3 regions of the Streptomyces sp. ATCC 21386 genome follow, and region 2 is predicted to be linked to each of the others. Evidence: riboswitches for the same ligand, from Rfam matches in the RefSeq annotation. Region 2 holds a riboswitch; each other region holds the start of a gene.
The links. Region 2 has a riboswitch for cyclic di-AMP ahead of GWK25_RS37495 (transglycosylase family protein). Riboswitches for the same ligand answer to the same signal wherever they lie in the genome.
Positions count from the first base shown of each region.

Region 1: another riboswitch for cyclic di-AMP. It lies ahead of GWK25_RS40690 (M23 family metallopeptidase); the one in region 2 lies ahead of GWK25_RS37495 (transglycosylase family protein).
Region 3: another riboswitch for cyclic di-AMP. It lies ahead of GWK25_RS04655 (C40 family peptidase); the one in region 2 lies ahead of GWK25_RS37495 (transglycosylase family protein).

Region 1 covers NZ_JAAVVL010000001.1:9,475,240-9,484,623, reverse strand. Annotated here, with positions in the region: gene ribA (GTP cyclohydrolase II) at 1-621, shown strand, start outside; gene GWK25_RS40695 (PP2C family protein-serine/threonine phosphatase) at 782-1,885, shown strand; cyclic di-AMP (ydaO/yuaA leader) riboswitch at 2,196-2,356, shown strand; gene GWK25_RS40690 (M23 family metallopeptidase) at 2,367-3,428, shown strand; gene GWK25_RS40685 (cysteine hydrolase family protein) at 3,618-4,184, shown strand; gene GWK25_RS40680 (PrsW family intramembrane metalloprotease) at 4,233-5,615, opposite strand; gene trmB (tRNA (guanosine(46)-N7)-methyltransferase TrmB) at 5,693-6,568, opposite strand; gene lhgO (L-2-hydroxyglutarate oxidase) at 6,729-7,940, opposite strand; gene GWK25_RS40665 (MFS transporter) at 8,151-9,384, opposite strand, start outside.
Region 2 covers NZ_JAAVVL010000001.1:8,750,785-8,760,168, forward strand. Annotated here, with positions in the region: gene GWK25_RS37465 (class I SAM-dependent methyltransferase) at 85-1,386, opposite strand; gene GWK25_RS37470 (NAD(P)/FAD-dependent oxidoreductase) at 1,706-3,091, opposite strand; gene GWK25_RS37475 (Ppx/GppA phosphatase family protein) at 3,573-4,514, opposite strand; gene GWK25_RS37480 (DUF501 domain-containing protein) at 4,511-5,062, opposite strand; gene GWK25_RS37485 (septum formation initiator family protein) at 5,121-5,603, opposite strand; gene eno (phosphopyruvate hydratase) at 5,715-7,001, opposite strand; gene GWK25_RS37495 (transglycosylase family protein) at 7,440-8,117, opposite strand; cyclic di-AMP (ydaO/yuaA leader) riboswitch at 8,122-8,321, opposite strand; gene GWK25_RS37500 (transglycosylase family protein) at 8,504-9,384, opposite strand, start outside.
Region 3 covers NZ_JAAVVL010000001.1:1,053,064-1,062,447, forward strand. Annotated here, with positions in the region: gene GWK25_RS04635 (ATP-binding protein) at 55-1,344, shown strand; gene GWK25_RS04640 (response regulator transcription factor) at 1,341-2,216, shown strand; gene GWK25_RS04645 (C40 family peptidase) at 2,401-3,480, opposite strand; gene GWK25_RS04650 (hypothetical protein) at 3,964-4,317, shown strand; gene GWK25_RS04655 (C40 family peptidase) at 4,357-5,550, opposite strand; cyclic di-AMP (ydaO/yuaA leader) riboswitch at 5,559-5,731, opposite strand; gene pcrA (DNA helicase PcrA) at 5,973-8,489, shown strand; gene GWK25_RS04665 (M23 family metallopeptidase) at 8,592-9,384, opposite strand, start outside.

The DNA.
Region 1 (9,384 bases), 720 kb from region 2:
CGGGTACCGCTGCGCTTCCACGACGGCTACGGCGTCGACGCCGAACTGGTCACCTTCCACGACCTCGTCGACGGCCGGGAGCACCTGGCGATCGTCCTTGGCGACCCCGCCCCCGGCACGGCCCCGCTGGTCCGGCTGCACTCCGAGTGCCTGACCGGCGACGTGTTCGGCTCGGCCCGCTGCGACTGCGGTCCGCAGCTGCGCGAGGCGGTGGAGCGGATCGCCGACCGCGGCGGCGTCCTCCTCTACCTCCGCCAGGAGGGCCGGGGCATCGGCCTGTACAACAAGCTCGACGCGTACGCCCTCCAGGACCAGGGCCTCGACACCTACGAGGCGAACGCGGCGCTCGGGCTGCCGGAGGACGCCCGCGACTACACGGCGGCGGCCCAGATGCTGGGTGCCCTCGGCATCGACGAGCTGGACCTGCTCTCCAACAACCCCGACAAGGCGCAGCAGTTGCGCGACCTCGGCGTGGCCGTGCGCGACCGTGTGCCCACGGGCGTCTTCACCACCGCCCACAACGTCCGCTACCTGCGCGCCAAGGTCCTCCAGACCCAGCACACGCTCCCCCTGCACGAGCTGACGGGCGCGACAGGACTGACCGGCCTCTCGGCGGGCTGAGCCCCGCCCGCCCGCCGCCCCCTTCCCGCCCGCCGCCCCCTTCCCGCCCTCCGCGCCCCTCCCCCCGTCTCCCCGCTAGCCCACTCGGCCCCGCCGACTCGCCGTGTCGGCCGCCCCCCGAAACCCTGTAGCCGTGGGGCAGCGAGAGGACGCGGAGGGCATGCGGGAGCCGGGTGGGCGGCGGTTCTCGTACGCCCGCACGCTCGCCCGTGCGCTTCCCGTGCTGCTGATCGCCGTCGGCCTCTTCTACGACCACTTCACGCCGCGCGAGTTCACCGCGGTCCCCTTCTTCACCGCCGCGCCCCTGGTGGCGGCCCCGCTCTTCTCGCTGTTCGGCACGGTGGTTATCGGCGCCGCGTCGGGGGTCGGGATCACCGGCGTACGCCTCTACTACGACGACGCGGGCCATGAAGACGCGATCACCGAGATCACCACGGTGGCCACCGTCGCCGTACTGGCCGTACTGATCAACCGCCTCGTCCGCCGCAGCGACGCCCGGCTCGCCACCGCCCGGGAGATCGCCGAGGCGGCGCAGCGGGCCGTGCTCCCGGTGCCGCAGGAGCGGATCGGCGGGCTGGAGATCGCCGCGCGGTACGAGGCCGCGCAGGCCGGGGCGTCGATCGGCGGCGATCTGTACGCGGTGCAGGACTCACCCCACGGCGTACGGCTCATCGTCGGCGACGTACGCGGCAAGGGACTGGGAGCGGTGTCGGCGGTGGCGGTGCTGATCGGGGCGTTCCGGGAGGCGGCCGAGCAGGAGGCGACGCTCGAAGCGGTGGCCCAACGGCTGGAACGGGCGCTGGCCCGGGAGGGGACGCGGCGGGAGGCCGCACGGAGGGACGTGGCGGTGGAGCGCGAGGGGTTCGTGACGGCCGTGCTCGCGGAGTTCCCGCACGGCGCGGTCCGCGCCCGGATCGTCAACCGGGGCCACCCCTCGCCCCTGCTGCTGCACGCCGACGGCACGCTGTGCATCCTGGACACCCCGCAGCCCGCGCTGCCGCTCGGCATGGACGACCTGGGCACCTGGCCGGACCGCGCGGAGGAGACCGGGTTCCCGCCCGGCGCCACGCTGCTCTTCTACACCGACGGTCTGTCCGAGGCGCGCGACGCGCACGGTGTCTTCTACGACCCGGCCGCGCGCCTTTCTGGCCGGGTGTTCACCGCCCCGGGCGCCCTGCTGACGACGCTCGCGGAGGAGGTGCGCCGGCACACGGGCGACCGCACCACGGACGACATGGCCCTCTTGGCGGTCCGCCGCCCGTGAGCTGTGGCGGTCCGCCGCCCGTGAGCTGTGGCCGCCCGAAGTCCGTGAGGTGTGATCGTCCGACGTTCGTGAGGTGGAGATGTCACCGAGCGTGTCCGGCCCGCCGTTCTCCGTATAAGAACTGACGTCACGTCAGGGCAACTGTTACTCGCAAGTCAAGGTCAACTCGCCCGTTTTCGGCCCCTCATGACCCGTAAAGTCCAGCGCGGAGAACGGAACGATCATGCAGAACAGCTTGGAATGGAGTGCTCGCGTCTATTAACGTTCGATAACGCAGCGCGGTCGTCCCAGCCGTCACAAGAGACGGCTCCGTGCTCACGCGCCGAATCCCGCAAGGGAACCGGGGAACCACCACCCTGGGGTGAATCGCACGGAAACCGCCGTGGCAGTAGGCACGACGGTTTACGCGCGTAGGAGACCTTCCTGCTCCGAACCCGTCAGCTAACCCGGTAGGCGAGAAGGAAGGAAGGAGTACGCCCACGTGGCGTCGAACCGGTCCGCGACCGAAGCCCCGTTCGTGCCGGCCCAACGTGAAGGCGAGAGCCAGACGTTCGGCTACGGCAGCTACAACAGCGACAACGAGGGCCCCTGGCAGGAGTGGAACCCCAGCGAGGATTCCCTTCGCCCCGTTCGCGGTCGGCACCGCGTGGCCAAGAAGACCGGCGTACTCGCCCGTAACGGACTCGCCCGTAGCTCCACGGTTCTCGGCGTCGGTGTCATAGCCGCCGTCAGCGGTGCCGGGATGGCGAGCGCGCAGTCCGGCAAGGCCCCCGTCTCCATATCGATGCCCGACATGCCGAACGTCGGCTCGGTCTTCGAGGACGAGGCCGACGAGCCGGAGCCCGAGGGCTCCACCTCCCCCCTCAGCAGCGCGGGTCTGATCGCCGCCGACACCGAGCAGGGCACCGCGGACGCCGGAGAGGCGCTGCGCGCCCGCATCATGGCGCAGGCCGAGTCCCAGCAGGACGCCTTCGACAAGGCTGCCGCCGAGGCCGCGCAGACCGCCGCCGCGGAGAAGGCCGCCGAGCAGGCCGCCAAGGAGAAGAAGGAAGCCGAGGCCAAGGAGGCCGCCGCCAAGAAGAAGGCGGAGGAGGAGGCCGCGGCGAAGAAGGAAGCCGAGCGTCTCGCCGCACTGGCCAAGCAGTTCGCCCTTCCCACCTCCTCGTACACGCTCACCTCCACCTTCGGTCAGGCCGGCCCGTACTGGTCCTCCGGCTACCACACCGGCCTCGACTTCGCGGCCCCCACCGGCACCCTCATCAAGGCCGTCCACAGCGGCACCATCACGCAGGCCGGCTACGAGGGCTCCTACGGCTACAAGACCGTTCTCACCCTCGATGACGGCACCGAGATCTGGTACGCCCACCAGTCCTCCATCGGCGTGAGCGTCGGCCAGAAGGTCGCCACCGGCGACGTCATCGGCCGCGTCGGCGCCACCGGCAACGTCACGGGCGCCCACCTCCACATGGAGGTTCACCCCGGCGGCTCCAGCAGCGGCATCGACCCGGCGGCCTGGCTCCGCAGCAAGGGCCTCAACCCGTAACCGCCGGCCTCACCCCGAAGCAACGACGCCGCGTACGCCCATGGGCCTACGCGGCGTTCGTCTTGTCCCCTGTGACGCCCCCGACCTCCCTGGATCTCCCTGGACCTCCCCGGACCTCCCTGGACCTCCCCGGGTCCCCTCGGCTCCCCTCGGCTCCCCGAGAACTCCCCCGCAGAAGGGTCGGCAGACATGGCGAAGAGCGCACTTCTCGTGATGGACGTCCAACGCGACGTCGTGGCCATCGCGGACGACGGGTCCGGCTATCTGCCGCGCCTGCGCAGGGCGATCGACGGAGCACGGGCCGCCGAGATCCCCGTGATCTACGTCGTGATGGGGTTACGGCCGGGCGCTCCGGAGATCAGCCCGCGCAACAAGGTGATGGCGAACGTGGTGCGGGCCGGCCTGTTCACCGAGGGCGAGCCCGGCACCGAGATTCATGACGAGGTCGTGCCCCGCCAGGGCGAGGTCGTGGTCACCAAGAGACGGGGAAGCGCGTTCTCGGGCAGCGACCTCGACCTGGTGCTCAGGGCGCGCGACATCGACAGCCTCGTCCTCACCGGCATCGCCACCAGCGCCGTGGTGCTGTCCACCCTGTGGCGCGCCATCGACCTGGACTTCGGCGTCACCGTCCTATCGGACGGCTGCCTCGACACCGATCCCGTGGTCCACACGATGCTCACCGAGAAACTGTTCCCGCAGTGGGCCGAAGTCCTGACGATCGAGGACTGGCTCACAGCCATCGCGTCGCGCCGGTAGTCATCACCGCCCTGGACTACCCGGTGAAGGCCGGCAAGGTCCGCGCGGCTAGAACCGGTAGGGGTTGTACGCGGGGTACGCCGCCGTCCCGTAGACCCCATACGCCGCTCCGTGCCCCCCGCACGCCCCGTACGCCCCGCACTCATGGCTGTACTCGTACCCGAGCCCGTGCCCGTAGCCGTATCCGTATCCGTAGCCGTACCCGTGCTTCGCCCCCACCTCCCGCCCCGCATACCCCATGGCCGGCCGAGCCAACTCCCGCCTGCGCCACAGCTCGAACAACAACTCCCGCTCCCGCAGCGAGAAGTCGCCCCCGGCCCGCCCCCGCAACCCCCGATACCGATGGAAGGCCAGCTTCGTCGCGAACACCTCGTACTCCGCGACCGACCGAGCCCCCGCCTTCCCGAAGTGGTGCGCCGCATACTCCCGCGCCACCCGGCGCCCCCGCATCGACCCCAGCACATACGGCTCGACCGGCGTCAGCCACCCCGCGGCCGCATACGCCGGCAACGCCTCCCGCACGGTCCGCAACTCTCGCTGCCGAGCCCAGATCACCCACCACGTCAGCAGCCCGAACGCCGGCACCATGAACCCGGCGTACACGGCGAAGAACCCGTACTCCCCGAACGTCGCCGACCCGTTCCAGACCGCGTGCATCCCCATGGCGAGCAGCAGCCCGCCCGCCGGTACGAGCACCCGCCGCGCCCGCTGCCACTCCGCGGAGAACGCCGCCACCCCGAACCCGATCCCCGTCAGCACGGTGAACAGGGGATGCGCGAACGGCGACATGATCACCCGCACGAAGAACGTGGCCGCGGTGACCGACGCGAGACCGCTCCCCCCGCTGAGCTGGTCCGTCCCGAACGCGGTCCCCAGGTACAGGATGTTCTCGGTGAAGGCGAACCCCGTCGCGGTGAAGCCCGCGATCACCACCCCGTCCACGACCCCGGTGAAGTCCCGTCTCCTGAACAGGAACACGAGTAAGACGGCGGCTGCCTTGGCGGTCTCCTCGACCACGGGAGCTATGACGGTGGCGCCCAGGGTGTCGGCGTGCGAGGGATCGGCCGTGGCCGTCGCTATCCACCGCGTCGCGAAGCTGTTCGCCACGATGGCTATCAGCGCCGCCGCGCACGCCCCCCAGGCGAACGCGAACACCAGGTTCCGCCAGGGCCCGGGCTCCACCCGGTCCAGCCACCGGAACGCCGCCATCAGCAGAGGTACGGGCAGCACCGCGAGCCCCAGCCCGACGAGGAACCCCTCCGTGCCGGTCTGTTCCCGGACGAGCGCGAGGATGACGAGCCCGGAGACCGCGAGCAGTGCTATCAGCGCCCCGTATCTGACGCTCTTCCGCTGCCACCAGCGAGTGGGCCTGAACGCATACCCACCGGTGGAGCCGCTGGGGTGCGTCGGGTAGGGGGAACTGGTGGCCATTGCATTGACCCTAACGAGGGACGGGCGCCGCCCGCGACGGCGCGTGGTACGCCCCGCCGGGCGGTGAAGGCAAGTCGTCAGGCGCCTGTGGGGGGCAGTTCGGACTGCTGCTTCTGCTCCTGGTCCTGCTTCCGCTTCGGATTCCGCTCCTGCTCACGCTGCTGTACGCGGCGGAAGAGCAGATCGTTCACCACATGACCCTTGTCCAGTCCCTGCCCCTCGAAACGGGTCAGCGGCCGGAAGCCGGGACGTGGCGCGAACCCGCCGTCGGCCCGGGTGTTCTCGAAATCGGGGTGCGCGGTGAGCACTTCCAGCATCTGCTCGGCGTACGGTTCCCAGTCCGTCGCGCAGTGCACGATCGCCCCCGGCCTGAGCCGGGACGCGACGAGGGTGAGGAATTCCGGTTGGATGATGCGTCGCTTGTGGTGCCGCTTCTTGGGCCAGGGGTCGGGGAAGTAGACCCGCAGCCCGTCCAGCGAGTCGGGCGGGAGCATCTCGCGCAGCAGGATGATCGCGTCGCCGTTGGCGACCCGGACGTTGGACAGACCGCCCTGGTCGGCGAGGTTCAGCAGGTTGCCCTGGCCCGGTGTGTGCACGTCCACGGCGAGGACATTGGTCTCGGGGTCGGCGGCGGCCATTTGCGCGGTCGCCTCGCCCATGCCGAAGCCGATCTCCAGGACGACGGGCCGGTCGTTCCCGAACAGCTCGACGAGGTCCAGGGACCGCCCGTCGATGTCGAGCCCCCACTTGGGCCACAGCCGCTGAAGGGCGTCCGCCTGCCCGGCGGTGACCCGGCTCCGTCGCGGCTGGAAACTCCGGATCCGCCGCTCGAAGTGCGACCCGGCGGGATCCGCCTTGGGCCCGTCGGGGAAACGCGGCTCCCCCTTGGCACGGGTGTGCCGAAGGGAGGCACCGGTGGTGCGAGGCTCGGGAGAATCGACGAAGTCAGACACAGTGCCCCAATTTTACGGTGCCGAGCAGCCGGCGGACGTGCCCGGGGCCCCACGGCCGAGGCCGAAGGGGCAGCGCCCCTGGGGAAGGGACGAGTAAACGCCGGCGGCGATCCACCAGGACCGGCGATTGCCCCCCACAAGCCCCGGCGAAGGCACTCCCTCACACCCGAGCCAACGCCTCCAGCGCCCGCCTCCCCACCTCCCGCCCGATCGGCAGTGAAGCCGTGGCCGCCGGTGACGGCGCGTTCAGCACGTGGACCGCCCGCGCTCCCTCCCGGATCAGGAAGTCGTCCACCAGCGTCCCGTCCCGCAGCACGGCCTGGGCCCGTACCCCGGCCGCGGCCGGCACGAGATCCCCCTCCGAGACCGCGGGCAGCAGCCGCCGCACCGCCCCGGTGAAAGCCTTCTTCGACACCGAGCGCCGAAGCTCCCCCGCCCCGTACCGCCAGTGCCGCCGCGCTATCCGCCAGGAGCCGGGCCACGCCAGCGTCGCCGCCAGTTCCCGCGGCCGTACGGTCCCCCACCCGTACCCCTCGCGGGCCAGCGCGGGCACGGCGTTGGGCCCGATGTGGACGCCCCCGTCGATCCCCCGGGTCAGATGCACCCCGAGGAACGGGAACGCGGGGTCGGGCACCGGATACACGAGTCCGCGCACCAGCTCGGGCCGCGCCAGCTCGTAGTACTCCCCCCGGAACGGCACGATCCGCATCCCGGGGTCGTCGCCGGTCAGCCGGGCCACCTCGTCGCAGTGCAGCCCGGCGCAGTTCACCAGCACCCGCCCCCGTACGACGTCGCCGCCCCGTACCCGTACGGCGACGCCCAGGGATGCCCGCCGGTCGATCCGCTCGACCTCGGCGCCGTAGCGGATCTCGGCGCCTGAGGCACGGGCGAGCTGCCGGGCTACGCCCACGAAGTCACAGATCCCGGTGGTGCCGACGTGTATGGCCGCGAGGCCGCGCACCTCCGGCTCGTACTCGGAGATCTGCGCGGCGCCCAGCTCCCGCACCGGAATCCCGTTCTCCCGGCCGCGCTGCACCAGGGCGTGCAGCCGGGGCAGCTCGGAGCGCTCGGTGGCGACGATCAGTTTCCCGGTGACGGCGTGGTCGATGCCGTACTCGGCGCAGAACTTCACCATCTCGGCGGCGCCCTTGACCGCGTACCGCGCCTTCAGCGAGCCCGGCCGGTAGTAGATCCCGCTGTGGATGACGCCGCTGTTCCGCCCGGTCTGGTGCCGGGCCGGTCCCGGTTCCTTCTCCAGCACGGTGACCCGCGTGCCCGGCGCCGCCCGCGTGATCGCGTACGCCGTCGACAGCCCGACGATCCCACCGCCGACGACGAGCACATCACAGTCGTAAGCGCCCTGCCTCCGCACGCGCCCCACCTCCCGACTCCGATAGTGCACTGCACCACTGACAATGCCCTCAAACCCGGAAGACGTCTTCATGGCCTCGGTCACGTCCGGACACCGGGCGACCAAAGCCCCGCGCCCCGTCAGAGGCGCGGGGAACTGCGCGACAAGCCACGAACGACCCGCGGCCGCCGACCGAGGAGCGGCCCGGCAGACGATCAGGCGCCCCGATCCCTACGCCGGCGTCATCAGAAGAGGCCGCGCCCTCTCCCGCAGCTCGATGACCCGCGGCTCGTCCCCGTACGGCTCCAGCCGGTGCAGCAGATCCTTCACGTACTCGGTGGTGCGCGCCGAGGAGATGCGCCCCGCGACCTCCACCGCCCGTACCCCCTGCTCGCACGCCGCGTCGAGGTTGCCGGACTCCAGCTCCGCGACCGCGGAGACGACGAGCCGCAGCCCGTGCGAGCGTACGAACTCCTCCGTCGGCCGCGACAGCGCCTGCTCGGTGAAGCGGCGCACCTGGCGCGGTGCCTTGAGGTCGCGGTAGCACTCGGCCGCGTCCGCGGCGAACCGGTCGTAGCCGTAGAACCCGAGCCAGCTCGGGTCGTGGTCGCCGTCCCGGGCCCGCTCCAGCCACCCCTCGGCGGCCTTGAGCGCCGCACCGGCGGCGGCCGCGTCGCCCGCACGGGCGTGCGCCCGCGCCTCGACGAGCCGGAAGAAGCTCATCGTGCGCGCGGTGGCGAGCCCCCGGTTGCGTTCCAGCGCGGCCTGCGCGAGGTCGACGCCCTCGTCCCCGAAGCCTCGGTAGGTCGCCTGCAGCGACATCGTCGCCAGGACGTACCCGCCGAGCGGCACGTCGGCCGCGGCCCGCGCCAGCCGCAGCGCCTGGATGTAGTACCGCTGCGCGGCCTCCTGTTGACCCGTGTCAAAGGCCATCCAACCGGCGAGGCGGGTGAGTTCGGCGGACGCTCCGAAGAGGGCGCGGCCGACTTCGTCGGAGTACGAGCCGAGCAGCAGCGGCGCCGCCTCGACCCGCAGGCACTCCGGCACCATCGACGAACGCCAGTCGCCGCCTCCGTACTTGGAGTCCCAGCGCCTGGCGTCCTCGGCGGCCTCCCGCAGCTTCTGCACATCGCTGTGGCCGACCTTCAGCGGCGACCCGGAGCCCTCCACGGAGCCCGCTTCGCGCGCCACCGAACTGTCGGCCGGGGTTATGAGCCAGCGTGACGCGGGCGTCGCGTACGCGCTCACCGCGAACGAGCCGGCGAGGGACTGCCAGATGCCGCCGGTGCCCGCGCGGCGGCCGGCCAGGTCGAGGCGGTAGAGCTCCGTCGCCGCGCGCACCGCCTGTCCGACGTCACGGGGGAAGGCGAGGCCCACTTCGGGGGCGGGATCCGCGTCCGCCAGGCCGATCTCGTGCAGCGGCACCGGGCGGCCGAGCTTCTGCCCGATCGCGGCCGCGATGAGA
Region 2 (9,384 bases):
CCGCCCGGGAGACGGCGGGAGAGCCCTGCGGGAGACATACGGACGGGGGCGCGTACATGACCGTACGCGCCCCCGTCCGGGCGTTCACGCCCCCCAGGTCCGGGCCCTGAGCGGGAGGCCCGACGCACCCCCTTCCGGCGGCCGTACGGCCAGTACCTGGTTGACGCCGAGGTGGTTGCGTTCGAAGCCGAGGGCGCAGGCCGCCATGTACAGGCGCCAGACGCGGGCCCGGCCGGGACCGACCAGGGCGACCGCGTGCGCCCAGCGGGCTTCGAGGTTGGTGACCCAGGCGCGCAGGGTCAGGGCGTAGTGCTCGCGCAGGGACTCCACGTCGCGGACCTCGAAGCCGGCGCGTTCGAGCTGGGTGACGGTGGTGCCGATCGGGGCGAGTTCGCCGTCCGGGAAGACGTACGCGTCGATGAAGCCGTCGAGTGAGTACGCGCTCTCGTCGAGCCGCGGCCGCCGGGAGATCTGGTGGTTGAGCAGCCGCCCGCCCGGGGCGAGCAGCCGGTACAGGTTCTCGGCGTACTCCAGGTACCGGTCCGCGCCCACGTGTTCGGCCATGCCGACGGAGGAGATCGCGTCGTAGGGCCCGTCGACGACGTCGCGGTAGTCCTGGACACGGATCTCGACGCGGTCGGTGAGGCCCTCGTCGGCGACGCGTTTGCGGGCGTAGGCGGCCTGCTCCTGGGAGAGGGTGACGCCGACGACGTGGACGCCGTACTCGCGGGCGGCGTGCGCGGCCATCGAGCCCCAGCCGCAGCCGACGTCCAGCAGCCGCTGCCCCGGGCGGAGGCCGAGCTTGCGGCAGATGAGGTCGAGCTTGTCGTGCTGGGCGGCCTCCAGGGTGGTGGTGCCGTCGGAGGCGGCCCAGTAGGCGCAGGAGTACACCATCGACGGGCCGAGGACGGCCTCGTAGAAGTCGTTGCCCACGTCGTAGTGGTGGCTGACGGCCCGTCTGTCGGTGCGTCTGGTGTGCCGGTGGCGGCTGCGGACCTCCTCGCGGGGCGGTGCGGGCGGGACCAGGACGGCGGGGCCGGCCAGCTTCAGCAGCTCCTTGACGGCCGTCCGCGCCTGCGGGTCGCGCAGGACGTCGGCGAGGCTCCGGGCGTCCTCGTCCCGCTCCCACACGTGTGCGGCCACCAGGTCCAGTACGGCGTACAGGTCGCCGTCGACAGCGAGGTCACCGGCGACCCAGGCGCGGGCCAGGCCCAGTTCGCCGGGCTTCCACAGCATTCGGCGCAGGGCCCTGCGGTTGCGTACGACGAGGGCGGGCGCCTGAGGCGGTCCCGCCGTCGATCCGTCCCAGGCCCGCAGGCGGACCGGGAGCGGGGCCCCCGACAGCTGCTCGAACAGGGTCTTCAGCCGCGACGCGGCGTCCTGCATGGCGCACACCTCCGTGACAACAGATCCCGGAATGTCCAACGTCACGGTAATCACCGGCGAGGCCGTGCCGTATTCCCCGTGCGAGGTGTGTTGTTCGGCCGCGGGTGCGCAGGGGCTGGTCGCGCAGTTCCCCGCGCCCCTTGAAAGCACCGGGCGCGACCCATGCCGCCAGGGGCGCGGGGAACTGCGCGAGAAGCCCCACCGGGCCTGCGGTCGCCAACGCATCCGCACCCCCGAATTCTTCGGCACACGCCGAAGGGCCCCCCGCACCACGGATGGCGGGAGGCCCTTCAGGTCGAGCAGAGGGTGACCGGCAGGGTCAGGAGGCCTTGGCCTTCTCCCCGGTCTTGGCCGGAGCCGCAGCGACCGGCGCCGGCTTGGCCGCCTCGTAGAACTCCTCGCGCGGAGTCTCGATCGCACCGAGGGAGACGACCTCGCGCTTGAGGAACATCGCGAGCGTCCAGTCGGCGAAGACCCGGATCTTGCGGTTCCAGGTCGGCATGGCGAGACCGTGGTAGCCACGGTGCATGTACCACGCCAGGCGCCCGCGCAGCTTGATCTTCATCTTGCCCATGACGATCATCGCGACGCCCTTGTGGAGGCCGAGACCCGCCACCGCGCCCTTGTTGGAGTGCGCGTACTCCTTCTGCGGGAAGCCCCGCATGCCGGAGACCACGTTGTCGCCGAGGACCTTGGCCTGACGCAGCGCGTGCTGCGCGTTCGGCGGGCACCAGGCGTTCTCGACGCCGGCCTTGCGGGCGGCGACGTCCGGGACCTGGGCGTTGTCGCCCGCGGCCCAGATGTAGTCGGTGCCGGTGACCTGGAGCGTCGGCTGGGCGTCGACGTGGCCACGCGGGCCGAGCGGCAGGCCGTAGCGGGAGAGGACCGGGTTCGGCTTGACGCCGGCGGTCCAGACGATCGTGTTGGAGTCGACCTCCAACCCGTTCTTCAGCACGACGTGGCCGTCGACGCAGGAGTCCATGGAGGTGTTGAGGTAGACCTCGACCCCACGGCCCTCCAGGTGCTCCTTGCCGTACAGGCCGAGCTTCGGGCCGACCTCGGGGAGGATCTTGTCGGCGGCGTCGACGAGCACGAAGCGCATGTCCTCGCGGGACACGTTCTTGTAGTACTTCGCGGCGTCGCGGGCCATGTCCTCGACCTCGCCGATGGTCTCCGCGCCCGCGAAGCCACCGCCCACGAAGACGAAGGTCAACGCCTTGCGGCGGACGTCCTCGTCGGTCGTGGAGTCGGCCTTGTCCAGCTGTTCGAGAACGTGGTTGCGCAGGCCGATGGCCTCCTCGATGCCCTTCATGCCGATGCCCTGCTCGGCGAGGCCGGGGATCGGGAAGGTGCGGGAGACCGCGCCGAGCGCGATCACCAGGTAGTCGAAGGGCAGCTCGTACGCCTCGCCGACCAGCGGCGCGACGACGGCGACCTTGCGGTCCTGGTCGATGGTGGTGACCCGGCCGGTGAGGACCTCCGCCTTGGGGAGCACGCGTCGCAGCGGGACGACGACGTGTCGGGGGGAGATGCTGCCGGCGGCGGCTTCGGGGAGGAAGGGCTGGTAGGTCATGTACGACCGGGGGTCGACGACCGTGACGGTCGCCTCTCCGTAGCGCATCTTCTTGAGAATGCGCCGAGCTGCGTACAGGCCTACGTACCCACCGCCTACTACGAGGATCCTGGGACGCTCCGTGGTGCTCATGCCATCGAGTATGTACCCGCCATACGGGGGTCGCTCGTGCGCCCCTTCACAAGCTTCTTCACACCCTCTGCTACACTGCGCGACCCCTCTGGCGAGGCACCTGACCCACCAGGGGACCGGCCGGGGGGTTTGACCGTTGTCAAGGCCGCGTGAACTGCCGTTCCGGCCTCTCGGGGACCCTGGACCACCCTTCCGTTTCACACGGACGAGACCCCCGCGAAAACCCTTCGGGGACGCCCCGTTGACCCCTTGGAGCCCCGGAACGCTCTGCGGAGCCTCAAAACATCGCTCAACAGGGGCGATTCTCTTGTGAAGAACTTCACGAAGTTTGTCGGCGCCGGGTCGACGAGAGGTGCCGGAGCACCCCTCGGACGCGCTCATACGTTATCCGAACAGCTCAAGCGAGGCTACCGGCGAGTAGTAAACACTTGCTCACAAGCGCCCGCGGGCTGCCGGGAGGACCCCGGCGGCCACCCCCGGACTACGCCACGGACCAGGCGATGCCGTCCAGAATGTCGTGTTCGCTCACCACGACCTCCGCCGCCCCGATCCGCTCCATGATCGACAGCAGGACGAGGGCGCCCGCCGCGATCACGTCCACCCGCCCGGGATGCATCGAGGGGACCGCCTCCCGCTCGGCGTGCGTGGACCGCAGCAGCCACTCGGTGATCTCGCGGACCCGGTCGTAGGCGATCCGCGAGTGGTGGATGGCCGCCGAGTCGTACGCGGGCAGGTCCTGGGCGATCGCGGACAGGGTGGTGACCGAACCCGCCAGCCCGACCAGGGTGTGCGCCTCGCGCAGCGGCACGTCCCGCTCGGCGAGGTCGAGGGCCGCCTCGATGTCGGCGCGGATCGCGGCGATCTGCTCCGGCGCGGGCGGGTCGACGACCGCCCCGTCCCTGACGAGGTGCCGCTCGGTCAGCCGTACGCAGCCGATGTCCACCGAGCGGGCCCCGCGCACCCGCCCGTCGCCGACGACGAACTCGGTGGAGCCGCCGCCGATGTCCACCACCAGGTACGGCGTGGTGAGGTCGGTGCGGCCCGTCAGCTCCTTGGTGGCGCCGGTGAAGGAGAACTCCGCCTCCCGGTCGCCGGAGATCACCTCGGGCTCGACGCCGAGGATGTCGAACACGCCGCGCACGAAGTCGTCCCGGTTCTCGGCGTCCCGGGAGGCGGAGGTGGCCACGAAACGGATCCGCTCGGCGCCCAGCTCCTTGATGACGGCCGCGTACTCACGGCAGGCCGCGAAGGTCCTCTCCAGCGCCTCGGGGGCCAACCGGCCCGTGCGGTCGACCCCCTGGCCCAGCCGCACGATGATCATCCGCCGGTCCAGCTCGACGAGGTCACCGGTGGCCGGGTCGGCGTCGGCGACGAGGAGCCGGATGGAGTTCGTACCGCAGTCGACGGCGGCGACCCGGGTCACTGGTCCTCCCCCTGCTCGGTCTTCTCGGGCGCCGACGCCGGCACCACGCACGGGCCCTTGGCCCACCACTCCGGCAGCATCGCGATCGCCTCGTCGCCCAGGGGGTTGACGCCGGGACCGGCGGCCAGCGAGTGGCCGACCAGGACGTGCAGGCACTTCACCCGGTCCGGCATGCCGCCGGCGCTCGGGAAGCCCTCCAGGACCTCGATCTCGTCACGACGGGCGATGTAGTCCTCGTGCGCGGCCCGGTAGGCGGCGGCCAGCTCCGGGTCGGTCCCCAGCCGCTCCGTCATCTCCTTCATCACGCCGTTCGCCTCCAGCGTGCCGATCGCGGAGGCCGCGCGCGGGCACGTCAGGTAATACGTCGTGGGGAAGGGCGTCCCGTCCGGCAGGCGCGGCGCCGTCTCGACGACGTCCGGCTGTCCGCAGGGGCAGCGGTGCGCGATGGCGCGCAGCCCGCGCGGCGGGCGCCCGAGCTGCTGCTGGAAGGCCTCGACGTCGGCGTCGGTCGGCTCGGTGCGCGGGGTGGGCGGCGGAGGGGTCTGCATAACCTGCTACTCAAGTCCTCGGTGTGGCTCATCGGTTGACGGTCACGAAGGTGGCCGTTCAGCTGTCGGCGGCGTCGGCCTTGTCGACCCCGTCCCAGACATTGGTGTACCAGGGACGGTCGGCCGCCCCCTGGTTCGTACGGGACTGCTTCGCCGCGTCCGGGTCGATCATCGTGTAACCGGTCTCGCCCGGCATCACATAGTGCAGCCGCTCGCGGATGCGCTGCTCGGCGTACGCGTCGTCCTGCCAGCGCGCCTTGAGGTCGCGCAACTCCTCGACCCGCTCGCGCGCCTCCTCCCGCTCCCGCTGCATGTCGGCGATCTCGGCGCGCTGGGAGACGTACTGCCTCATGGGATAGGCGAGCGCCACGATCATCGAACAGAGGACGAGGGCGAGCAGCGCGGCCCGGCCGGTCAGCCGGGAGCGGCGGACCTGGCGCTTGGCCTGGGAGCGGTAGACCCGGGCGGCCGTCTGCTCGCCGAGCACCTTCAGCCGGGTCGCGGTGGAGAAACGGTCCCGGTCCCGGTCCTTCACGGCCATGTCCCGCTTCCCCTTCCGCTTCTGCCTTCTCCGGCGCGCACGCACGTACGTCCCCGCACACGGTACGGGACCGGTACGGGGACGTACGTACGACGCTTCCTACTGTTGCCGTCAGCCCTTGAAACGGGGGAAGGCGCTGCGGCCGGCGTAGACCGCGGCGTCGTCGAGGATCTCCTCGATGCGCAGCAGCTGGTTGTACTTGGCGACGCGGTCCGAGCGGGCCGGGGCGCCGGTCTTGATCTGGCCGCAGTTCACGGCGACGGCGAGGTCGGCGATGGTGACGTCCTCGGTCTCGCCGGAGCGGTGGGACATCATGCACTTGAAGCCGTTGCGCTGGGCCAGCTCGACGGCGTCCAGGGTCTCGGTCAGCGAACCGATCTGGTTGACCTTGACCAGCAGGGCGTTGGCGGAGCCCTCCTCGATGCCGCGGGCGAGACGCTCGGGGTTGGTGACGAAGAGGTCGTCGCCGACGATCTGGACCTTGTCGCCCAGCTTGTCGGTGATGGTCTTCCAGCCGGCCCAGTCGTCCTCGAACAGCGGGTCCTCGATGGAGACGAGCGGGTACGACGCGACGAGGTCGGCGTAGTACTCGGTCATCTCGGCGGCGGAGCGCTCCTTGCCCTCGAAGGTGTAGACGCCGTCCTTGTAGAACTCGGAGGCGGCGACGTCGAGCGCCAGGGCGATCTGCTCGCCGGGGGTGTAACCGGCCTCCTTGATGGCCTCGATGATGAGGTCGAGGGCGGCGCGGTTGGACTCCAGGTTCGGGGCGAAGCCGCCCTCGTCGCCGAGACCGGTGGACAGGCCCTTGGTCTTCAGCACCTTCTTGAGGGTGTGGTAGACCTCGGCGCCCCAGCGCAGGGCCTCGGAGAAGGACTCCGCGCCGATGGGGGCGATCATGAACTCCTGGATGTCCACGTTGGAATCGGCGTGCGAGCCGCCGTTCAGGATGTTCATCATCGGAACGGGCAGCAGGTGCGCGTTCGGGCCGCCCAGGTAGCGGAAGAGCGGCAGGTCGCTGGCCTCGGAGGCGGCGTGGGCGACGGCGAGGGAGACGCCGAGGATGGCGTTGGCGCCGAGGGAGCCCTTGTTGTCGGTGGCGTCCAGGTCGAACATCGCCTGGTCGATGAGGCGCTGCTCGGTGGCGTCGTAGCCGACGAGCTCCGGGCCGATCTGCTCGATCACGGCGAGGACGGCCTTCTCGACACCCTTGCCGAGGTAGCGGTTGGGGTCACCGTCGCGCAGCTCGATGGCTTCGAAGGCACCGGTGGAGGCGCCGGACGGGACGGCGGCACGACCGGTGCTGCCGTCGTCGAGGCCGACCTCGACCTCGACGGTGGGGTTGCCTCGCGAGTCGAGGATTTCCCGGGCTACGACGACGTCGATGGACGGCACGAGCATCTCCTTCATGGGATGTGACGCGGAAGTGCGGGGCCCGCGGGCCTTGCGACTAGAGCCTAACCGCCCCGGGCGCGTCGGCAGCCGACCGACCGTCCCGTGGACAGACAGACGGTACCCATTGTTCCAGTCCGGAACAAAGGGGGGTGGGCGAGAAAGTGAACCGGAAGGGTCCGATGGGGCGGGCCCGAGGGGTGCACGGGCATGAAAAAACCCCGCCCCGGTGCGTACGGGGGAATGCGCACCGGGGCGGGGAGCCCGTGGGGACGGGGGGACGGCCTCACGGGGTCTTCACTACGGAGGACACGGATGTGAGCGGGCGGTGGTTCAGCTGGGAAGCGGCCCGATTTTCTCGGCCCAGCCGAACCCGCCCCGCCTGCCCGGCCATGGGGGCGGCCGTGGGGGCGGCAGGCGTGTGGTGGCCGTCGCCTACGCCAGGGGTCAGCTCAGGTGGAGCTGCTGGCCCGGGTAGATGAAGTCGGCATCGTCGATGATGTCCTTGTTCAGCTCGAAGAGCTTCTCCCAGCCACCCTTGACGTTCTTCTTCTCGGCGATGGTGCTGAGGGTGTCGCCGCTGACGACCTTGTACTCGCCGTCGCCCTTCTCGACCTTCTTGCCGGTCGGGGTCTCGACGGTGGCGCGCTCGGAGGAACGGGAGGCGCGGCTCTCCTCGCTGCTCTTCTCGGTGCTCTTCTGCGAGGAGCCGGAGTTCGAGGAGGAGGAGGCGGCGGCGCCGTCGTACGAGGCGCTGGACAGGCCCTTGCCGCAGACCGGCCAGGCACCCTCGCCCTGGCCCGCGAGGACCTTCTCGGCGATCGCGATCTGCTGGGCCTTGGTCGCCTGGTCGGCGGTGGAGGCGTACTGCGTGCCGCCGTAGCCGGCCCAGGTGGAGGCGGAGAACTGCAGACCGCCGTAGTAGCCGTTGCCGGTGTTGATGGACCAGTTGCCGCCGGACTCGCACTGGGCGACGGCGTCCCACTCGGAGGCGGTGGCGGCGGAGGCGCTGCCGGCGGCCATCAGCGGGGCGGCGACGGCGGCGGCGCCGGTGACACCGGCGACGGCGATGGCGCGAGCGGCCTTGGACGGACGACGGTGCTTGCCCTTGCTGGAAAACAGCATGGAGAGATCCCCTCACCGACGCCTGCGAGGTGAGCTGTCGGGTTCGGGCCGGTTGAGTTGCCCGGCCGCACCCGCTCGCCTCTCGGCTCACGTGGCGCGGCTTCACCCCGAGCCGGTTCCGGACGTACGCCCCCGAAGGGCCGCAACCACCGGACCCGGCACTTACCTTGGGTCCCCCGCTCCTGCCTACGGCGCTTGACGCGACGACTGTTCCTTGCGGCCGTTGGCAGGATTCGGCGTACCGACCGCAGGGGCCCGCTGTGGCGAGCGGTCACGACCGTAAACAGGTGATTGCCCGAATTTCAAAGACGATCAGGGGGTCTGTGATTCATCTCCCACAGAGATCAAAACGGGCATTCATGGGCGAAAGGTGACCCGAACTCTCGCTACTTTTCGCCCGTTTCGGCACCGACTTCGAGGGTCTGACCGGGCAGGATGAGGTCCGGATCGGTCCCGACCGTGGTCTCGTTCTCGGCGTACAGCTCGCGCCACCCACCGGTCAGGTCCAGCGAGTTGGCGATCCGCGTCAGGCTGTCGCCCGCACGGACGGTGTACGCGCCGTCCGCGGCCTCCCGCGCCGTGTCGCCGCCACGGGAGGCGTGACGGCCGGAGGGGGTGGCGTCGACGGCGCGAGGACCCTCGGCCCCGTCCGTGCCGGCCTCCGCGTCGGCGGCGGCGCTCTCGTCGGCGCTGGCGCCGCGGTGGCGGCCGGTGCCGGCCTCACTCTCGTCGACCGAAGAGCTGTCGCTCTGTGCAGACTTGTCTGACTTTGCACCCTCGGAGGTCGCGGAGTCGTCCGTGCCGGCCTCGGCCTTGGCGGAGCCGTCGGCGTCGCCGGAGGCGGAGCCGGCCGAGCCGGACCCGTCGGCCTTCCCGGCCGAAGTGGACGAATCAGATGAATCTGCCGAATCTGCCGAATCTGCTGAATCCGCCGAGTCGGAAGAATCCACGGAACCGGAGGAGTCGACCGAACCGGATGAATCAGATGATTCGGCGGAATCGCCCGACTTCGCCGAGTCGTCCGCGACGCCCGTGTCCACGTCGGCCGAACCGGAGTCGCCACCGAGGTTGTGCAGCAGACCGCACGTGGCCCAGACGCCGACGCCCTGGTCGGCGAGCACCTTCTCGGCGACGGCTATCTGCTGCGAACGGCTGGCCTGGTCGGCACTGGTCGCGTAGTCGAGGCCGCCGTACTTCTCCCAGTTCGCCTGGGTGAGCTGGAGGCCGCCGTAGCGCCCGTTCCCGGTGTCCGCGCTCCAGGAGCCAC
Region 3 (9,384 bases), 7.7 Mb from region 2:
TCTCGGGGGTCGACCCTGATGCCCCGCTCGGCCGTGCGTGTGAACATCGATGGCATGCCGGAAGCCGCAGCACCGCCAGTCGACACTCCGCGGCCCCCGCGCAAGCTCTACCGCAGCAGCGACGGACGCTGGCTCGGAGGCGTGGCGCGAGGGCTCGCCGGACATCTCGGTCTGCCTGTGACCTGGGTGCGGCTCGTGTTCGCCGGCCTCTTCCTGGCCGACGGCCTCGGCGCCCTCGTCTACGCGGCGTTCTGGTTCTTCGTCCCCCTCGGTGTGGGAGGAGTCGACAACCAGCGGCCTCCGGCCATCGCCACGGAGACCTCCCCCGACGGCCGCCGCAGACTCGTGGCTCGCAAGCCCGACCGAGGCCAGATAGTCGCTCTCCTCCTCATGGTCGTCGTGGCCATGGTCTTCGTCGGCAATGTGAACCTGGGGGAAGGCGCCAGGGCGTATCTCTGGCCGACGGTGCTCGTCGCCGCCGGCGTCGCCCTGGTCTGGCGCCAGGCGGACAACGCGCGGCGGGCCCGCTGGGCCGAGGTCGGCCGCCGTCGACGCACGATCACTCTGCTGCGCTCCGTGGCCGGTGTCCTGCTGGTCACGGCGGGGGTCTCCGGGATATTCGTCCTCCAGGGCTCGGCCGCCCACCTCGGCTCGGTCCTCCAGGCGGCGCTCGCGGTCCTCGTGGGCATAGCCCTGCTGGCCGGTCCGTACCTCGTGCGTATGACCCAGGATCTCTCCGAGGAGCGCCTGATGCGCATTCGCGCCCAGGAGCGCGCGGAGGTCGCGGCCCACGTCCACGACTCGGTGCTGCACACACTGACGCTCATACAGCGGAACGCGGACAAGCCGAACGAGGTCCGTCGCCTCGCCCGCGCCCAGGAGCGCGACCTGCGGAACTGGCTGTACAAGCCCGAGGGCACGGGGAAGGACGAGGACGACGAGCCCGACACCCTCGCCGAGGCCGTCCGGCGGAACGCGGCCGAGGTCGAGGACAAGCACGGTGTCCCCATAGAGGTGGTCGTCGTCGGCGACTGCCCCCTCGACGAGGGACTGACCGCACAGATGCAGGCCGCGCGCGAGGCGATGGTCAACGCCGCCAAGTACGGTGGCGAGGGCGGCGCCGTGCAGGTCTACGCCGAGGTCGAGGGAAGGACGGTATTCGTGTCCGTCCGCGACCGCGGCCCAGGATTCGACCTCGACGCGATACCCGCCGACCGCATGGGCGTCAGAGAATCGATCATCGGCCGCATGGAGCGCAACGGAGGCACGGCACGGCTCCGCGCCGTACCGGACGGCGGCACGGAGGTCGAGCTGGAGATGGAGAGGGCGGAGACGACGTCATGAGTGACGCGAACGGGGCCAACGACACTGGCACACAGGGCGGTTCGGGCACGACGCCGAGCGGGGGACCAGGAGGTACGGCCGCGCGGGGCACGGGTTCGGCAGAGGGCCTGCGCGGCGAGCCCGCCCGGCAGGACACGCCCGACCAGCCCCCCACGCTCGACGGTGTCGCCGCGCCCGGCGCACTCGGCGCACCGGGACCGTCCGGCCCCGGGCGGCGCGTGCGGGTCGTGCTGGTGGACGACCACCGCATGTTCCGTACGGGAGTTCAGGCCGAGATCGGGCAGACGGACCGTACGGGGGTGGAGGTGGTCGGGGAAGCCCCCGACGTCGATCAGGCGGTCTCGGTGATCACGAGTACGCGGCCCGAGGTGGTGCTCCTCGATGTGCACCTGCCCGGCGGCGGTGGGGTCGAAGTCCTGCGCCGCTGTTCGTCGTTGATGGCGGACGCCGAGCAGCCCGTACGCTTCCTCGCCCTGTCCGTGTCGGACGCGGCGGAGGACGTGATCGGGGTGATCCGGGGCGGCGCGCGCGGCTATGTCACCAAGACGATCACCGGCTCGGACCTGGTGGACTCCATCTTCCGGGTGCAGGAGGGCGACGCGGTCTTCTCCCCCCGGCTGGCCGGCTTCGTGCTCGACGCCTTCGCCTCCACCGACGCCCCGCCCGTCGACGAGGACCTCGACCGCCTCACCCAGCGCGAGCGGGAGGTGCTGCGGCTCATCGCCCGTGGCTATGCGTACAAGGAGATCGCCAAGCAGCTCTACATCTCGGTGAAGACGGTCGAGTCCCATGTCTCCGCCGTCCTGCGGAAGCTGCAGCTCTCCAACCGCCACGAGCTGACGAGGTGGGCGACGGCACGCCGCCTGGTGTGAGGCCCGGAGGCCCTGCCAGGCCCTGTACCGTCGCGCGACCGCTGGTGGCGACGATGGGGGGCGGCCGGGGTGGGTCCGGCCGCGCCCGCCGTGTCTCCCGGCGGGGCCCTCCAGCCGCTTCCCACCCGCCGCTCAGGCACGCGGCTCGGACCCCCGGCTCAGGGCCCTCGGCTCAGGGCCCCGCTCAGGCCACCCGTGTCGCCCCCGCGTACGGCATCTCGTCCAGGGGCGCCACGCGTACCGGGGCCGAGGGGTTGGGGGCGTGGATCATCTGGCCGTTGCCGATGTAGATGCCCACGTGGCTGATGCCGGAGTAGAAGAAGACGAGGTCTCCGGGGCGGAGGTCGGAGCGGGCGACGCGGGGGCCGGCGTTGATCTGGGAGTAGGTGGTGCGGGGGAGGGAGACACCGGCGGCGCGGTAGGCGGCCAGGGTGAGGCCGGAGCAGTCGAAGGCGTTGGGTCCGGTGGCGCCCCAGACGTACGGGCTGCCGATCTTGGAGTAGGCGTAGGAGATGGCCGCGGCGGCGCGGGAGTTGGGGGCTTCGGCCGTGGCGGATGCGGGGGAGACCGGGCCGGTGAGGCCGCGCTGGGCCGTGGTGGAGGAACGTGAGGCATGCCCCGTGGCGCCGCTGCGGGTGTCGAAGCGTGCGCGGTCCTCGGTGGTGAGTCGGCCGAGCAGCTGACGGGCGTCGGTCAGCTTGGAGGTGACGGTTTTCTTGTGGCGTTTCAGTTCGGTCTGCCGGGTCTTGAGCGTGCCCAGTTCGACGCGGGCGGCGCCGCGCAGGCGTTCGATGTCCAGCAGTTGCTTCCGTACGCTCGCCACGTCCGCCGAGTGCCGGCTGCCGACGCGCTCGGCGAGGGCGGCGCCGTCCAGGTACTGGTCGGGATCGGCGGAGAGGGCGAGCTGCCAGGTGGGCGAGATGCCGCCGTCCCGGTACTGCGCCGCCGCCAGCGAACCGAGCTCGTCCCGGGCCGAGTTGAGCCGTTCGGTGCGGCGGGCGGCCTGGTCGCGCAGCTCCTCGAGGTTCTCCTGAGCCTTGTCGGCCTTCTCCTTCGCGCCGTTGTACTTCTCGGTGGCGACCTCGGCCTCTTGGTACAGCTTGGCCACCTTCGCCCTGACCTGCTCCGGGGTGAGCTGGGGGTCGGCGTGCCCGGTGCCGTCGAAGCCGGTCGCGGTCGCCGCGCCCGCGAGGGCGATCGTCGCGGCGGTACGAGCCGTATGGCCGCCGAGCGAGCGCTGTCTGGGCTTGCGGTGCGCTGCCACGTGGAGTCCACGTCCTCTCCGTACGACCGCCGTCCGCAGTACGAACATCGTCTGTCCGTACGGACCGCCTGGGGGTAGCGGTTACGCGTCCGGCGGCGGCCCGCACAGGGGGAGCGGGACGCCGCCGGACCTTTCTCGGCGGTGGTGGCCGACTGCCGCCCCTGGCCCGGGCGGCGGTGGGGAGCCGGTCACCTGAGGGAGGACGCTAAACCTGACTGTGACGGCTCGGTAACGCGTTGTACGGAAGTGGCGCGCACCGACTGTGAGGTGACCGTATGTGACCGGGATCGGGGCTCGGCGCCGCCGACTTCACGCTGTGCGATGACCGATGCGGCGATTTCGGACCGGGCGGGGGCGTCTCGGTGCTATGGAGCGCATATATGCAAGGGCGTCCGAGGGTGCCGGTCGAGAGGGCCGGTCGAGGGTTCCGGTCCGGCCGCCCCGGTGCCCGAGGGGTCTCGGGCACCTCATTAGGCTCCGCGCATGGACGTACTCATCCACATCCTCGTCGCCCTCCATATCATCGGCATCGCCTCCCTCCTGGGTGGCTTCCTCACCCAGACGAAGGCGATGAGCCAGGGCGCCGCCCGCTTCGTCCCCGCCATGCTGCACGGCGCCCTCACGATGCTCGTCACCGGCGCCCTCCTCGTCGGCCTCAACCAGGCCGACGACCAGCCCGTCGACAACATCAAGATCGGCGTCAAGCTCGCGCTGCTGATCGTGATCCTCGGCCTGGTCTACGTGAAGCGCGACGAGGAGCGGGTGGAGAAGCCGCTCTTCGCCCTGGTGGGCGCGCTGACCACCGCCAACGTCTTCATCGCGGTGCTCTGGACCTGAGGCGAGCCACGCGGTGAGGCATCCGGGGGCGAGCCCCGGTCACGCGGGCCGCACCACGCTGTGGATCGAGGACTCGCCGTCGTAGAAGACCGACTCCTCGCGGACGTACGTACCCGGCTTGGGAGCGTGGATCATCATGCCGTTGCCGATGTAGATGCCGACGTGGCCGATGTTGTCGTAGAAGAAGACGAGGTCGCCCGGCCTGGCGTCGGCGAGGGGGACGGTGGTGCCCGCCTCGACCTGGTCGTAGGTGGTGCGCGGGAGGTCGACGCCGGCGGCCTTCCAGGCGGCCTGGGTGAGGCCGGAGCAGTCGTAGGAGCCGGGGCCGGTGGCGCCCCACACGTACGGCTTGCCGATCTGCGCGCGGGCGAAGGCCAGGACCTTGGTCGCCTTCGCGGCGTAGGTGGAGTCCTCGACGGGGGCGGTGGTCCCGCTGGTGACGGGGGACGTCTCCGTGCCGGCGGCGGTCCCGCCCTGGGCCTCCTGGGCCCCCTGGGTGCTCGGGGCCTCCTGGCTCGCCTGCTGTGCCGCCTGCCGGCGCGCGAGTTCCTCCGCCTTGCGGTCGGCCTCCTCCCGCTCGCGCTGTTCGATCGCGGCGAGCCGGGCCTTCTCCTCGGCGGTCAGGGTGGAGAGCAGTTCGCGGGCCTCGGCGAGTTTCGCCTGGACCTTGGCCTTGCTGGTCTTGAGGGCGTTCTGCGACTCGGTGAGCTTCTCGAGGCTGTCGCTCGCCGTCCGGCGCTGCTCCGCCGCGTCGGCCTGCTCGGTGACGTACGCGTCGACGGCCTGCTTCTGGCGGTCCGTCAGCCGGTCCATCAGCTGGTTCTGGTCGAAGTAGTCCTGCGGGTTGTCCGCGAGGAGCAGCGAGGCCTGGTCCGGGGCGGACGCGCCGTTGCGGTACTGGGCCGCGGCGAACGATCCCAGTTCCTCCCGCGCCTCGTTCAGCTTCTCCGTGCGCTTGGCGACGTCGTCGAGGAGGGTGTCGACCTTCTTCTTCTGCTTGGTCGTCCTCTCCTTGGCCGCGTTGTAGTTCTCGGTCGCCGACCCGGCCTGGCGGTAGAGGTCGTCGACCTTCTTCTCGACTTCCTCCAGGCTCGGCCTGTCGTCGTCGGAGGGCGCGGCCGTGGCCGTCTGGGAGAGCAGGGCCACGGAGGTGAGGGCGGCCGTGGCGAGAGCGGGGGTGCGTATGCCCGCGCGCGTCCGGCCGGTCGGACGCGGCTTGCGGTGCGGCGCCATGGTGCGGCGTCTCCTTCCGTAGTCCGCCTACCGAGTTAGCTGTCGGGTTCGGGCGCAAGCTTCGGAAGGTTTGCCCTACGACCCTTGCCGCGAGCGGCGGTCGGGTCGATTCACCCCAGAGGTCGGTGGGTCCCCGGCTCCGGCGCCGCGGGAGGCGTACCGGACTCGGCGGAGGCCGTGCGGCCCGGCGACGTTCGCCGGTTGTGTCGTACGGCCCAAGAGAAGAAGCTAGCCAACTCGTGGGTCCCGTGTGAAGGTTGATGTTCGATATGCCCGATACGTTTTCGTGACCTTAGCCTCGGGCGCGCGACAGGCGGTACGCTCGATCGCTCACCGTCGTGAGGTGAGCGCGGTGAGTGGTGGGTGCGGACTTCCCGGGGCGGCCCCTCGCTGTCAGTGGGGGCGCCTAGACTCGGAGAGCGATGAGCAGCCTCTTTGACGACAGCTTCCTGGCGGACCTCCAGGCCCCTCGCGGCCATGCGGAGGAGCCCCCGCCGCCGCCCGAGGACGATCACGTACCGGAGCCGCTTCCGGACGATCTGTTCGGCGGGAAGTTCGACGTGCCACCGGACCGGGACGAGTACTACCGGGGCGGTGCCCCCCGCCCGGCGCTCGACGCGGCGGCTCTCCTGGACGGGCTCAACGAGAACCAGCGCGCGGCCGTGGTGCACGCCGGGTCCCCTCTGCTCATCGTCGCCGGCGCGGGTTCCGGCAAGACCCGGGTGCTCACCCACCGCATCGCCCATCTGCTCGGTGAGCGGCATGTCCACCCGGGCCAGATCCTCGCGATCACCTTCACCAACAAGGCCGCCGGTGAGATGAAGGAGCGCGTCGAGCAGCTCGTCGGCCCGCGCGCGAACGCGATGTGGGTCATGACCTTCCACAGCGCGTGCGTCAGGATCCTGCGGCGCGAGTCGAAGAAGCTCGGCTTCACGTCCTCCTTCTCGATCTACGACGCCGCCGACAGCAAGCGGCTGATGGCACTCGTCTGCCGTGATCTGGACCTCGACCCGAAGCGCTTCCCGCCGAAGTCCTTCAGCGCCAAGATCTCGAACCTGAAGAACGAGCTGATCGACGAGGAGGACTTCGCCGCCCAGGCCGCCGACGGCTTCGAGAAGACCCTCGCCCAGGCCTACGCGCTCTACCAGTCCCGCCTCCGCGAGGCGAACGCGCTCGACTTCGACGACCTGATCATGACGACGGTCAATCTGCTGCGCGCCTTCCCGGACGTCGCCGAGCACTACCGCCGTCGCTTCCGTCATGTCCTCGTCGATGAGTACCAGGACACCAACCACGCCCAGTACGCCCTGGTCAGAGAGCTGGTCGGCACCTCCGAGCACCCGGTGGACGTGCCGCCGGCCGAGTGGGACGTGCCGCCCGCGGAGCTCTGCGTCGTGGGTGACGCGGACCAGTCGATCTACGCCTTCCGCGGCGCGACCATCCGCAACATCCTCCAGTTCGAGGAGGACTACCCGGACGCGACGACGATCCTGCTGGAGCAGAACTACCGCTCCACACAGACGATCCTCTCCGCGGCCAACGCGGTCATCGAGCGCAACGAGTCCCGCCGCCCGAAGAACCTGTGGACCAACGCGGGCGCCGGTGCGCAGATCACCGGCTACGTCGCCGACACCGAGCACGACGAGGCCCAGTTCGTCGCCGACGAGATAGACCGACTGACGGACGCGGGCCACGCGAAGGCCGGCGACGTCGCCGTCTTCTACCGGACGAACGCCCAGTCCCGTGTCTTCGAAGAGGTGTTCATCCGCGTCGGCCTGCCCTACAAGGTCGTCGGCGGCGTCCGCTTCTACGAGCGCAAGGAGGTCCGGGACGTCCTCGCGTATCTGCGTGTCCTCGCCAACCCCGAGGACTCCGTCCCCTTGCGCCGCATCCTCAACGTGCCAAAACGCGGCATCGGCGACCGTGCCGAGGCGATGATCGACGCCCTCTCCCAGCGCGAGAAGATCAGCTTCCCGCAGGCCCTGAAGCGCGTGGACGAGGCGTACGGCATGGCGGCCCGGTCGACCAACGCGGTCAAGCGGTTCAACACGTTGATGGAGGACCTGCGGACCGTCGTGGAGTCCGGCGCCGGACCGGCGACCGTCCTGGAAGCCGTCCTCGAACGCACGGGCTACCTGGCCGAGTTGCAGGCCTCCACCGACCAGCAGGACGAGACCCGTATCGAGAACCTCCAGGAACTCGCCGCGGTCGCCCTGGAGTTCGAGCAGGAGGCCGGTGCCGCGGAGGGCGAGACCGAGGGCGGTGCGGCGGGTACGACCTCCGCCGGGCTCGCCGACTTCCTGGAGCGGGTGGCGCTGGTCGCCGACTCCGACCAGATCCCCGACGAGGAGGAGGACGGCTCGGGCGTCATCACGCTCATGACCCTCCACACCGCCAAGGGCCTGGAGTTCCCGGTGGTCTTCCTCACCGGCATGGAGGACGGCGTCTTCCCGCACATGCGCGCCCTCGGCCAGACCAAGGAACTGGAGGAGGAGCGCCGCCTCGCGTACGTCGGCATCACCCGCGCACGTGAACGGCTCTACCTCACCCGGTCGACGTTGCGCAGCGCCTGGGGACAGCCCTCGTACAACCCGCCGTCCCGGTTCCTGGAGGAGATCCCGGCCACCCATCTGGAGTGGAAGCGCACGGGCGCCTCCGCGCCGGTGTCCTCGGGTCCGGCCGCCGGCATCGCGGCGTCGCTGTCGTCCTCCCGCTCGCGTTCCTCGGCCCGCGGCGCGTCCGGCTTCGCGACCCGCCGCGGCGACGAGAAGCCGGTGGTCTCCCTCGCCGTGGGCGACCGTGTCACGCACGACCAGTTCGGTCTCGGCACGGTCGTCGGCGTCGGGGGCTCGGGAGCGAACGCGGAGGCGACGATCGACTTCGGTGACACCAAGCCGAAGCGGCTGCTGCTGCGGTACGCGCCGGTGGAGAAGCTGTAGCGGACGCGCCCCGGCGCCGTGCGCAACGAAACACCGGGCCCCTGCTCAGCAGGGGCCCGGTGTTTTCGTGTCGGTGCGCGCCATGCGCGTGACGGCTGACTCTTACGTCGGGTCCAGCCCGTGGCTGCGCAGCCACGGCAGCGGGTCGATGGCGGAGCCGCCCGCCGGGTGGACCTCGAAGTGCAGGTGCGGGCCGGTCGAGTTGCCCGAGTTGCCCGAGTAGGCGATGGTGTCGCCGGCCTTGACGGTCGTACCGGAGGCGACCTTGTAGGTGGAGAGGTGGCAGTACCAGGTCTCGGTGCCGTCCTTGGCTGTCACGATGACCATGTTGCCGTAGGCGCTGTTCCACTGGGTGCGCACGGTACCGTCGGTCGCGGCCATCACCGGGGTGCCGTACGAGACGGGGAAGTCTATGCCGGTGTGCAGGGACATCCAGTTGACGCCGGACTGTCCGTAGTACGCGCTGAGGCCGCGCTCGGCGACAGGGAGCGCGAACTTCGGCCGCAGGCGCTCCTTGCGGGCCGCCTCCGCGGCGGCCTTCTTCTGCTCCAGCTCCTGCTGGGCCTTGAGGTCGATGCGCTCCTGCGTCCGGCTGGCCCGGTCGGCGAAGTCGTCGGCCTCGGCGGAAAGGCTCTCCAGCTGGGTGTCGAGCTGGTTGTTGGCGGTGGACGGTTTCACCGCGGTGGCGTCCGACTTGACCGACGCCGTCGTCTCCGTGTCGTCCGACGTGGCGCCGACCGAGGCCGCCGCGATCCCCGCGACCCCCATGACACAGGCCGACGGAACGGCCACGGTCAGCAGGGCGGAACGTTTGGCCGGAGGCTTCCGGCGCGACCGTGAGGCCGCGCGGGTGGCCGCGCGTCCGGGGCCCGCGCTTCTGGTGGCCGCCGTGGTG